Regions from separate parts of the Streptomyces sp. NBC_00483 genome, predicted to be linked through region 2. Evidence: riboswitches for the same ligand, from Rfam matches in the RefSeq annotation. Region 2 holds a riboswitch; the other holds the start of a gene.

Region 1 (4,407 bases), 4.3 Mb from region 2:
ACCCAGTGTGCGCTCCGCGTACGGATCGGGGACACAGCGGCTCTACAGCTTCCGGGACGTCGTCGTCCTCAAGGTCGTCAAGCGGTTCCTGGACACGGGTGTCTCGTTGCAGAACATCCGGACGGCCGTGCAGCACCTGCGCGAGAGCGGCTTCCGGGATCTGGAGCGGATGACGCTGATGAGCGACGGCGCGACCGTGTACGAGTGCACGTCGCCCGACGAGGTGCACGATCTGCTCCAGGGCGGCCAGGGGGTCTTCGGGATCGCCGTGGGCGTGGTCTGGCGGGACGTGGAGGCCGCGCTGTCGCAGCTGCACGGTGAGCGTGTGGAAACCGGCGAGACGATCGTGCCGCCGAACCCCACGGACGAGCTCGCGAGGCGGCGGGGCAGGGCCGTGTGAGGTCCGTACCGCCGCGTTGTCAGTGGCGTAGGGCAGCATCAGTGATGTGAGAACCGCGCCCACGATCCTGCATCTCGACATGGATGCCTTCTACGCCTCTGCGGAGCAGGCGGCGAAGCCGAGCCTGCGCGGGAAAGCGGTCGTCGTGGGCGGGCTGGGTCCGCGCGGTGTCGTGGCCACGGCGTCGTACGAGGCGCGGAAGTTCGGGGTGCACTCGGCGATGCCGATGGGGCAGGCGCGCAGGCTCGCCCCGCATGCCGCGTATCTGGTGCCGCGCTTCCGGCTCTACCGGGAGATCAGCGAGCAGGTGATGGGGCTCCTGGGTGCCCTTTCTCCGCTCGTGGAGCCGCTCAGCCTGGACGAGGCGTTCGTCGATCTGGAGGCCGGTGAGGCGGCCTGGGACGCCGCTTCGGCGGAAGCCGTGGGGCAGCGGCTGCGGGCCGACATCCGACGCGTGACCGGGCTGAACGGGTCCGTGGGGCTCGCCGCGTCCAAGATGCTCGCGAAGATCGGCTCGGAGGAGGCGAAGCCGGACGGGCTCGTGCTCATACGCCCTGGGACCGAGCGCGCGCTGCTCGGGCCGCAGTCCGTGCGCATTCTGCCCGGCGTCGGGCCCGCGACGGCGGATCATCTGCGGCGGGCCGGGATCCTGACCGTGGAGGAGATCGCGGGGGCCGGCGAGGACGAGCTGGTGCGCCTCCTTGGGAAGGCGCACGGCAGCCACCTGTACGAGATGGCGCTGGCCCGCGACGAGCGGCCCGTCGTCGCCGAGCGGGACTCCAAGTCCGTATCGGTCGAGGACACGTACGACGTGGACATCCATGACCGGGTGCGGGTCCGGATGGAGGTGCGCAGGCTCGCCGACCGGTGCGTGGAGCGGCTGAGAGCGGCCGAGCGCTCGGGGCGGACCGTGGTGCTCAAGGTGCGGCGCTACGACTTCTCGACGCTGACGCGTTCAGAGACGCTGCGGGGGCCGACGGACGATCCCGGGGTGGTGCGGGAGGCCGCGGCGCGGCTGCTGGAGAGCGTGGACACGACCGGTGGCGTGCGGTTGCTGGGGGTCGGTGTCAGCGGGCTCGCCGACTTCACGCAGGAGGACCTGTTCGCGCAGTTCGCCGCCGCGGAGGAAGCAGCCGCTGAGGAGGCCGCCGCCGAGGAGCCGGAGGGGGAGGCGGTCGCGGCCGAGACCGTGGAGGCCGCCGAGCCCGTCGAGCGGCGATGGCTGGCGGGGCACGATGTGCGGCATGCCGAGTTCGGGCCCGGGTGGGTGCAGGGGAGCGGGCTCGGGCGGGTGACCGTGCGGTTCGAGACGCCGTATGCGGCGGTGCCGGGGCGGGTGCGGACGTTCCGGGTCGATGATCCCGAGCTGGAGTCGGCGGATCCGCTGCCGCTGGTGGAGGGCGCCGAAGTTCAGGTCGGGTCGTCCTCCGCGCCCGCGACCTTGCCGAATGTGACGTCGGGCGACTGAGGAGCCGTGATGTCCAGACCGTAGTGGTGGTAGAGCTGGAGCTCCTGCTCGGGGGAGAGATGGCGGCCCACGCCGAAGTCGGGGGCGTCCTTGATCAGGGAGCGCTCGAAGGGCACGTGCAGCGTGCCGTCCGTGAAGTCGCTGGGTTCGAGCGGGACGAAGGCATCGCGGCTGAACAGGCCGGTTCGTATCGCGGCCCACTCCGGCACGCCCGTGGCGTCGTCCAGGTACACCTCGTCGATGGTGCCGATCTTGGCTCCGTTGCGGTCGAACGCCTTGCGGCCGATCAGATTGCGCGGATCGACATCGGTCTGCACGGGCCCTCCAACTGATCGCGATGATCGCAACTCGTCTGTAACCACTACGAAAGAGCACATTGCGGAAGGCGGCCACTCGGGGGCTCCGGCCAAGTTGCCGCTGGTAGGCTGGCGACTGGCTGCTGACCCCGTGCGGGAGAGTCTTCCGACAGTAGTCGGGGGCGCCGAAGGAGCAAATCCTCCCCGGAATCTCTCAGGCCCCTGTACCGCACGGACGAGGTCACTCTGGAAAGCAGGGCGGGGTGCACGGTTTCCGCTCTCACCGACGGTGCAAGCCGGTGTGTTCCGTGTTCTCGCGGGGTGGGCCGGTGAAGCTCTCAGGTTGAGATGACAGAGGGGGAGGCCGGACGGGTACCCGCGCCGTGGTGCCCCTCGTAGGTCGCAATGACCAGGAGGCCTCCGCCAATGACCGCCAACCGTATTCCGCTCTCCCAGCTGGAGCGAGGAATCCCCTTCGAGCAGCGCCACATCGGCCCCGATGACGCCGCTCAGGCCAAGATGCTCGCGCAGGTCGGCTACGGCTCGCTGGACGAGCTGACCGCGGCCGCGGTGCCCGATGTGATCAAGAGCGCCGAGGCGCTCGACCTTCCGGCCGCCCGCAGCGAGGCCGAGGTGCTCGCCGAGCTCAAGTCGCTCGCCGAGCGCAACCAGGTGCTCGGCTCGATGATCGGCCTCGGCTACTACGGGACGTTCACGCCTCCCGTCATCCTGCGCAATGTGATGGAGAACCCGTCCTGGTACACGGCGTACACGCCCTACCAGCCGGAGATCTCGCAGGGCCGACTCGAGGCGCTGCTCAACTTCCAGACCATGGTCGCCGAGCTGACCGGCCTGCCCACCTCGGGCGCCTCGCTGCTCGACGAGGGCACCGCGGCCGCCGAGGCGATGGCCCTGTCGCGCCGCGTCGGCAAGGTCAAGAACGGCGTCTACGTCGTCGACGCCGACGCCCTTCCGCAGACCATCGCCGTCATCGAGACGCGCGCCGAGCCGACCGGCGTCGAGATCGTCGTCGCCGACCTGAGCGAGGGCATCCCCGCCGAGGTCGCCGAGCGCGGTGTCGTCGGTGTGCTCGTGCAGTACCCCGGTGCCTCCGGTGTCGTGCGGGACATCAAGCCTGTGATCGACCAGGCGCACGAGCTGGGCGCCATCGTCACCGTTGCCGCTGATCTTCTTGCTCTTACATTGCTGACCTCGCCCGGTGAACTCGGCGCGGACATCGCCGTCGGTACGACGCAGCGCTTCGGTGTCCCGATGGGCTTCGGCGGTCCGCACGCCGGATTCATGGCCGTGCGCGAGAAGTTCGCGCGCTCGCTGCCCGGCCGCCTCGTGGGTGTCTCCGTCGACGCCGACGGCAACAAGGCGTACCGACTCGCCCTGCAGACCCGCGAGCAGCACATCCGCCGCGAGAAGGCGACCAGCAACATCTGTACCGCGCAGGTGCTGCTCGCCGTCATGGCCGGCATGTACGCCGTGTACCACGGGCCCGAGGGCCTGAAGTCCATCGCCCGGCGCACCCACCGCTACGCCACCGTGCTCGCCGCGGGGCTCAGGGCGGGCGGCGTCGAGGTCGTGCACGGCGCGTACTTCGACACCCTCACCGTGCGGGTGCAGGGCCGGGCCGCCGAGGTCGTCTCCGCCGCGCGCGAGGGCGGCGTCAACCTGCGCCTCGTGGACGCCGATCACGTCTCGCTCTCCTGTGACGAGACCACCACGCGGGCCCAACTGGGCGCCGTGTGGAGCGCGTTCGGTGTCGAGGGGGACATCGAGGCCCTGGACGCCGAGGCGGCGGACACGCTGCCGGGCGGGCTGCTGCGCGAGGACGACTACCTGACGCACCCCGTCTTCCACCAGCACCGCTCCGAGACGGCGATGCTGCGTTACCTGAGGGCGCTCGCCGACCGCGACTACGCGCTGGACCGCGGCATGATCCCGCTGGGCTCCTGCACGATGAAGCTCAACGCGACGACGGAGATGGAGCCGGTCACCTGGCCCGAGTTCGGCCAGCTGCACCCCTTCGCCCCCGCCGAGCAGGCGCAGGGCTACCTGACGCTCATCCGTGAGCTGGAGGAGCGGCTCGCCGAGGTCACCGGCTACGACAAGGTGTCGCTGCAGCCGAACGCCGGCTCGCAGGGCGAGCTCGCCGGTCTGCTCGCCGTCCGCGGCTACCACCGGGCCAACGGTGACGAGCAGCGCACCGTCTGCCTCATCCCGTCCTCCGCGCA
Region 2 (4,407 bases):
GGCCACCCGTCGCCGGGCCGTCGAGCGCCGTGCGACCACTGCGGGCCAGCTCGGCGACGGCGGGCGGCGGCAGCGGTACGCCGACCGTGCCGTCCGGGTTCACGGCGATGCCGACCTGCGGCGGAAGGCCGCGCGCGAACTCCACGGCCGGGGCCACCGTGCAGTCCATGCGGCCACCGGTGACCGCCATGAACTGCTGCTCGGAGCTGAACACGGGGACGTAGGCCTGGCCCTGGATCTCCAGGCTCGGCAGATCGAGGTCCCTGCTGTCGTTCGAACCGCCCCTGGGCAGCGGTATCCACACGTGGCTGCGGCCGAGCACCTCGACGATCCGGCGCCCCGTCGAATCCCCAGCACTCCCCGCCTCCTGGCCGAGGGCCGCGGCGAGGACCTCCTCCAACTCGTTGGCGGGCCAGCCCTGCGCGGGGTGGGCGTAGCCGCCCTCGTGCCCCTGGGCGTGACCGTGACCCGGCTCAGGGGTACCTGGGAACTCCATGACTGCCATCAACCTCTGCTGTTCTGCCCGCTGCTGTGCCCGCCCGACCTTAACTCGTACACACAAGGGGCCACGGTGCGGTTCCCTCCGCTTGCCGGGCGGGACCCGGCGTCAGGCGCCGAACGTGATCCCGCCCAGTGCCTCCATCGCCGCCCGGTCGAGCAGCACCGCCGACTCCATCCCGGTCGGCAGGTCCCCGCGCTCCGTCGAGCTGACGAGCGCGCCCACCGCACGGCGATGCCGGGCGAAGGCGTACCGGGACACCCCGCGGCCGCGGTCCCGCTGCCCCTCAAGGGCCGTGTCCGCCGGTACGTCGAGCAGCATCAGGTGGACGGCGGCCCCGCGCCGCCGCGCCGTGCGGATCACCCAGCGGCGCACCCACGCCTGCGTACCGCAGTCGTGCACGACGACGCTCGAGCCCGAGCGCATCGCCCGGCGCAGCCCCACGTAGTGCGCGACGCGGACCAACGGGCGGTACAGCGCGTACGGCAGGTAGCGCGGCATGCGGGCGGCCCAGCGCTCGCGGGTGTCCTGCGAATCGATCCGGATCTCCGTGACGGCCCGCCGCATCAGCGTCGACTTGCCGCTGCCCGGCAGGCCCGAGAGCACGACGAGGTCGCCCGCCGCGAAAGCGAGCCGGCGTGGTGTGTGACCACGGCGGCCGCGCAGGTCCCGCACCGAGCGCTGACCAGGGATCCGCACCCCTGCCACCACCGGCGCCGAAGCAGACACCGCATAAGCCCCCGCCACTGCCTTGTGCACCGTGATCGTCCTCCCCGCTGCGGTCACGTCACCCTTGCCCCTCAAGTGTAAAGAGAAGGTAATGCCACTCAAGGGGTTTCCCTGTCGGACGGGCATGCAATGATGTGCCCGCAACTGCATACCGGCCGCTTGAATCCGCGCGGGAGAGTTCCGGGTACGACGAGTACCCGGACGCCGAAGGAGCAAGTTCCTCCCTTGAATCTCTCAGGCCCCGTACCGCGCGGGCGAGGCAGATCTGAAAAGTGGGGCGCCTTTGTGACACGGCGCCCCCACCCAAGGTGCAAGCCCCCTCGGGGCGAACCTCTCAGGTTCCGATGACAGATGGGGAGGACGTCTCGTACGCGAGACCCCGCCATCGCCGTCATGCCCCTGGGAGCAGACCAGCTATGACCCGCACTACCGCACTGGACGCCCTGCACCGTTCGCTCGGCGCGACCATGACCGACTTCGCCGGCTGGGACATGCCGCTGCGCTACGCCAGCGAGCGCGACGAGCACAACGCCGTGCGCACGCGGGCCGGCCTCTTCGACCTGTCCCACATGGGCGAGATCACCGTGTCCGGACCGGAGGCCGTGGACCTGCTCAACCACGCCCTCGTCGGCAACATCGGCTCCGTCGGCGCCGGCCGCGCCCGCTACACGATGATCTGCCGTGAGGACGGCGGGATCCTCGACGACCTGATCGTGTACCGGCTCGGCGAGACCCAGTACATGGTCGTCGCCAACGCGGGCAACGCGCAGGTCGTGCTCGACGCCCTCACCGAGCGCGCCGCCGGCTTCGATGCCGAGGTCCGCGACGACCACGACGCGTACGCGCTGCTCGCGGTGCAGGGCCCCACCTCGGCCGCGATCATGAAGTCCGTCACGGACGCGGACCTGGACGGCCTGAAGTACTACGCGGGTCTGCCCGGCACCGTCGCCGGTGTGCAGGCGCTCATCGCGCGCACCGGCTACACCGGCGAGGACGGCTTCGAGCTGTTCGTCTCCCCCGCCGACGCCGAGAAGCTGTGGCAGGCGCTGACCGAGGCGGGCACCGAGTACGGCCTCGTCCCCTGCGGCCTGTCCTGCCGGGACACGCTGCGCCTGGAGGCGGGCATGCCGCTGTACGGGCACGAGCTGACGACCGACCTCACGCCCTTCGACGCCGGTCTCGGCCGCGTCGTGAAGTTCGAGAAAACCTCGCACGGGGACGACTTCGTGGGCCACGACGCGCTGGTCTCCGCCGCCGAGCGCGCCGAGGCCAACCCGCCCCGCAAGCTCGTCGGCCTCATCGCCGAGGGCCGCCGCGTCCCGCGCGCCGGGATGTCCGTCGTCGTCGACGGCACGGTGATCGGCGAGGTCACCTCCGGCGCCCCGTCCCCGACGCTCGGCAAGCCGATCGCGATGGCGTACGTGGACCCCGCGCACGCCGAGGCGGGTACGGCGGGTGTCGGCGTCGACATCCGCGGCAAGCACGAGCCGTACGAGGTCGTGGCCCTGCCGTTCTACAAGCGCCAGAAGTAGTTCCTTCTACAAGCGCCAGAAGCAGTTCCCTCGAACCAGAAGTGGTTCCTTCGAAAGCGCCAGAAGCAGCTCGGCCGCCCGTCGGCGCACCCACCGTCACCAGCACCTTCCCGCGTACAGGAGAATTCGCATCATGAGCAACCCCCAGCAGCTGCGTTACAGCAAGGAGCACGAGTGGCTCTCGGCCGTCGAGGACGGCGTCGCCACGATCGGCATCACGGAGCACGCCGCCAACGCGCTCGGTGACATCGTGTTCGTCCAGCTCCCCGAGGTCGGTGACACCACCACCGCCGGTGAGACCTGTGGCGAGCTCGAGTCGACCAAGTCGGTCTCCGACCTGTACTCCCCCGTCAACGGCGAGGTCACCGAGATCAACCAGGACGTCGTCGACGACCCGGCCCTGGTCAACTCGGCCCCGTTCGAGGGCGGCTGGCTGTTCAAGGTCCGGCTGGCCGACGAGCCGAAGGACCTGCTCTCCGCCGACGAGTACACCGAGTTCTCCGGGAGCTGACCCCACCGATGTCCGTACTGAACGAATCCCTGCACGAGCTCGACCCCGAGGTCGCCGTCGCGGTCGACGCCGAGCTGAAGCGCCAGCAGTCGACCCTCGAAATGATCGCGTCGGAGAACTTCGCTCCGGCCGCCGTCATGGAGGCCCAGGGCTCGGTCCTCACCAACAAGTACGCGGAGGGCTACCCCGGCCGCCGCTACTACGGCGGCTGCGAGCACGTCGACGTCACCGAGCAGATCGCGATCGACCGCGTGAAGGCGCTCTTCGGCGCCGAGTACGCGAACGTGCAGCCGCACTCGGGCGCCTCCGCGAACCAGGCCGCGCTCTTCGCCATCGCCAAGCCGGGCGACACGATCCTCGGCCTGGACCTGGCGCACGGCGGCCACCTCACGCACGGCATGCGCCTGAACTTCTCCGGCAAGCAGTTCAACGTGGTCCCGTACCACGTGGACGACGCGGGCCTGGTCGACATGGCCGAGGTCGAGCGGCTCGCCAAGGAGCACCGCCCGAAGGTGATCATCGCCGGCTGGTCCGCGTACCCGCGCCAGCTGGACTTCGCCGAGTTCCGTCGCATCGCCGACGAGGTCGAGGCGTACCTGTGGGTCGACATGGCGCACTTCGCGGGCCTCGTGGCCGCGGGCCTGCACCCCAACCCGGTCCCGTATGCCGACGTCGTCACGTCCACGACGCACAAGACGCTCGGCGGCCCGCGCGGCGGCATCATCCTCGCCCGCAACAAGGACTTCGCGAAGAAGCTGAACTCGGCCGTCTTCCCGGGCTTCCAGGGCGGCCCCCTGGAGCACGTGATCGCGGCCAAGGCCGTCTCCTTCAAGGTCGCGGCCTCGGAGGACTTCAAGGAGCGCCAGGCGCGCACGATCGAGGGCGCCCAGCTCCTCGCCGAGCGTCTGACGACCCCGGAGTCCCGCGCGGCGGGCGTCAACGTCCTCTCGGGCGGCACCGACGTGCACCTGGTCCTCGTCGACCTGCGCGACTCCGAGCTCGACGGCCAGCAGGCCGAGGACCGGCTCCACGAGGTCGGCATCACGGTCAACCGCAACGCGGTCCCGAACGACCCGCGCCCGCCGATGGTCACCTCCGGCCTCCGGATCGGCACCCCGGCGCTCGCCACCCGCGGC

What was found. A riboswitch is a leader RNA that binds a small molecule or an ion and turns the genes downstream of it on or off. The one in region 2 is predicted to bind glycine.
Region 1: another riboswitch for glycine. It lies ahead of gcvP (aminomethyl-transferring glycine dehydrogenase); the one in region 2 lies ahead of gcvT (glycine cleavage system aminomethyltransferase GcvT).

What each region holds. Positions count from the first base shown of each region.
Region 1 is NZ_CP107880.1:2,195,228-2,199,634, reverse strand. It holds gene OHA73_RS09560 (MerR family transcriptional regulator) at 1-400, shown strand, start outside; gene OHA73_RS09555 (DNA polymerase IV) at 447-1,868, shown strand; gene OHA73_RS09550 (PRC-barrel domain-containing protein) at 1,811-2,185, opposite strand; glycine riboswitch at 2,309-2,404, shown strand; gene gcvP (aminomethyl-transferring glycine dehydrogenase) at 2,591-4,407, shown strand, end outside.
Region 2 is NZ_CP107880.1:6,524,814-6,529,220, reverse strand. It holds gene OHA73_RS29395 (enhanced serine sensitivity protein SseB) at 1-496, opposite strand, end outside; gene OHA73_RS29390 (AAA family ATPase) at 608-1,228, opposite strand; glycine riboswitch at 1,389-1,487, shown strand; glycine riboswitch at 1,488-1,589, shown strand; gene gcvT (glycine cleavage system aminomethyltransferase GcvT) at 1,645-2,760, shown strand; gene gcvH (glycine cleavage system protein GcvH) at 2,894-3,271, shown strand; gene glyA (serine hydroxymethyltransferase) at 3,280-4,407, shown strand, end outside.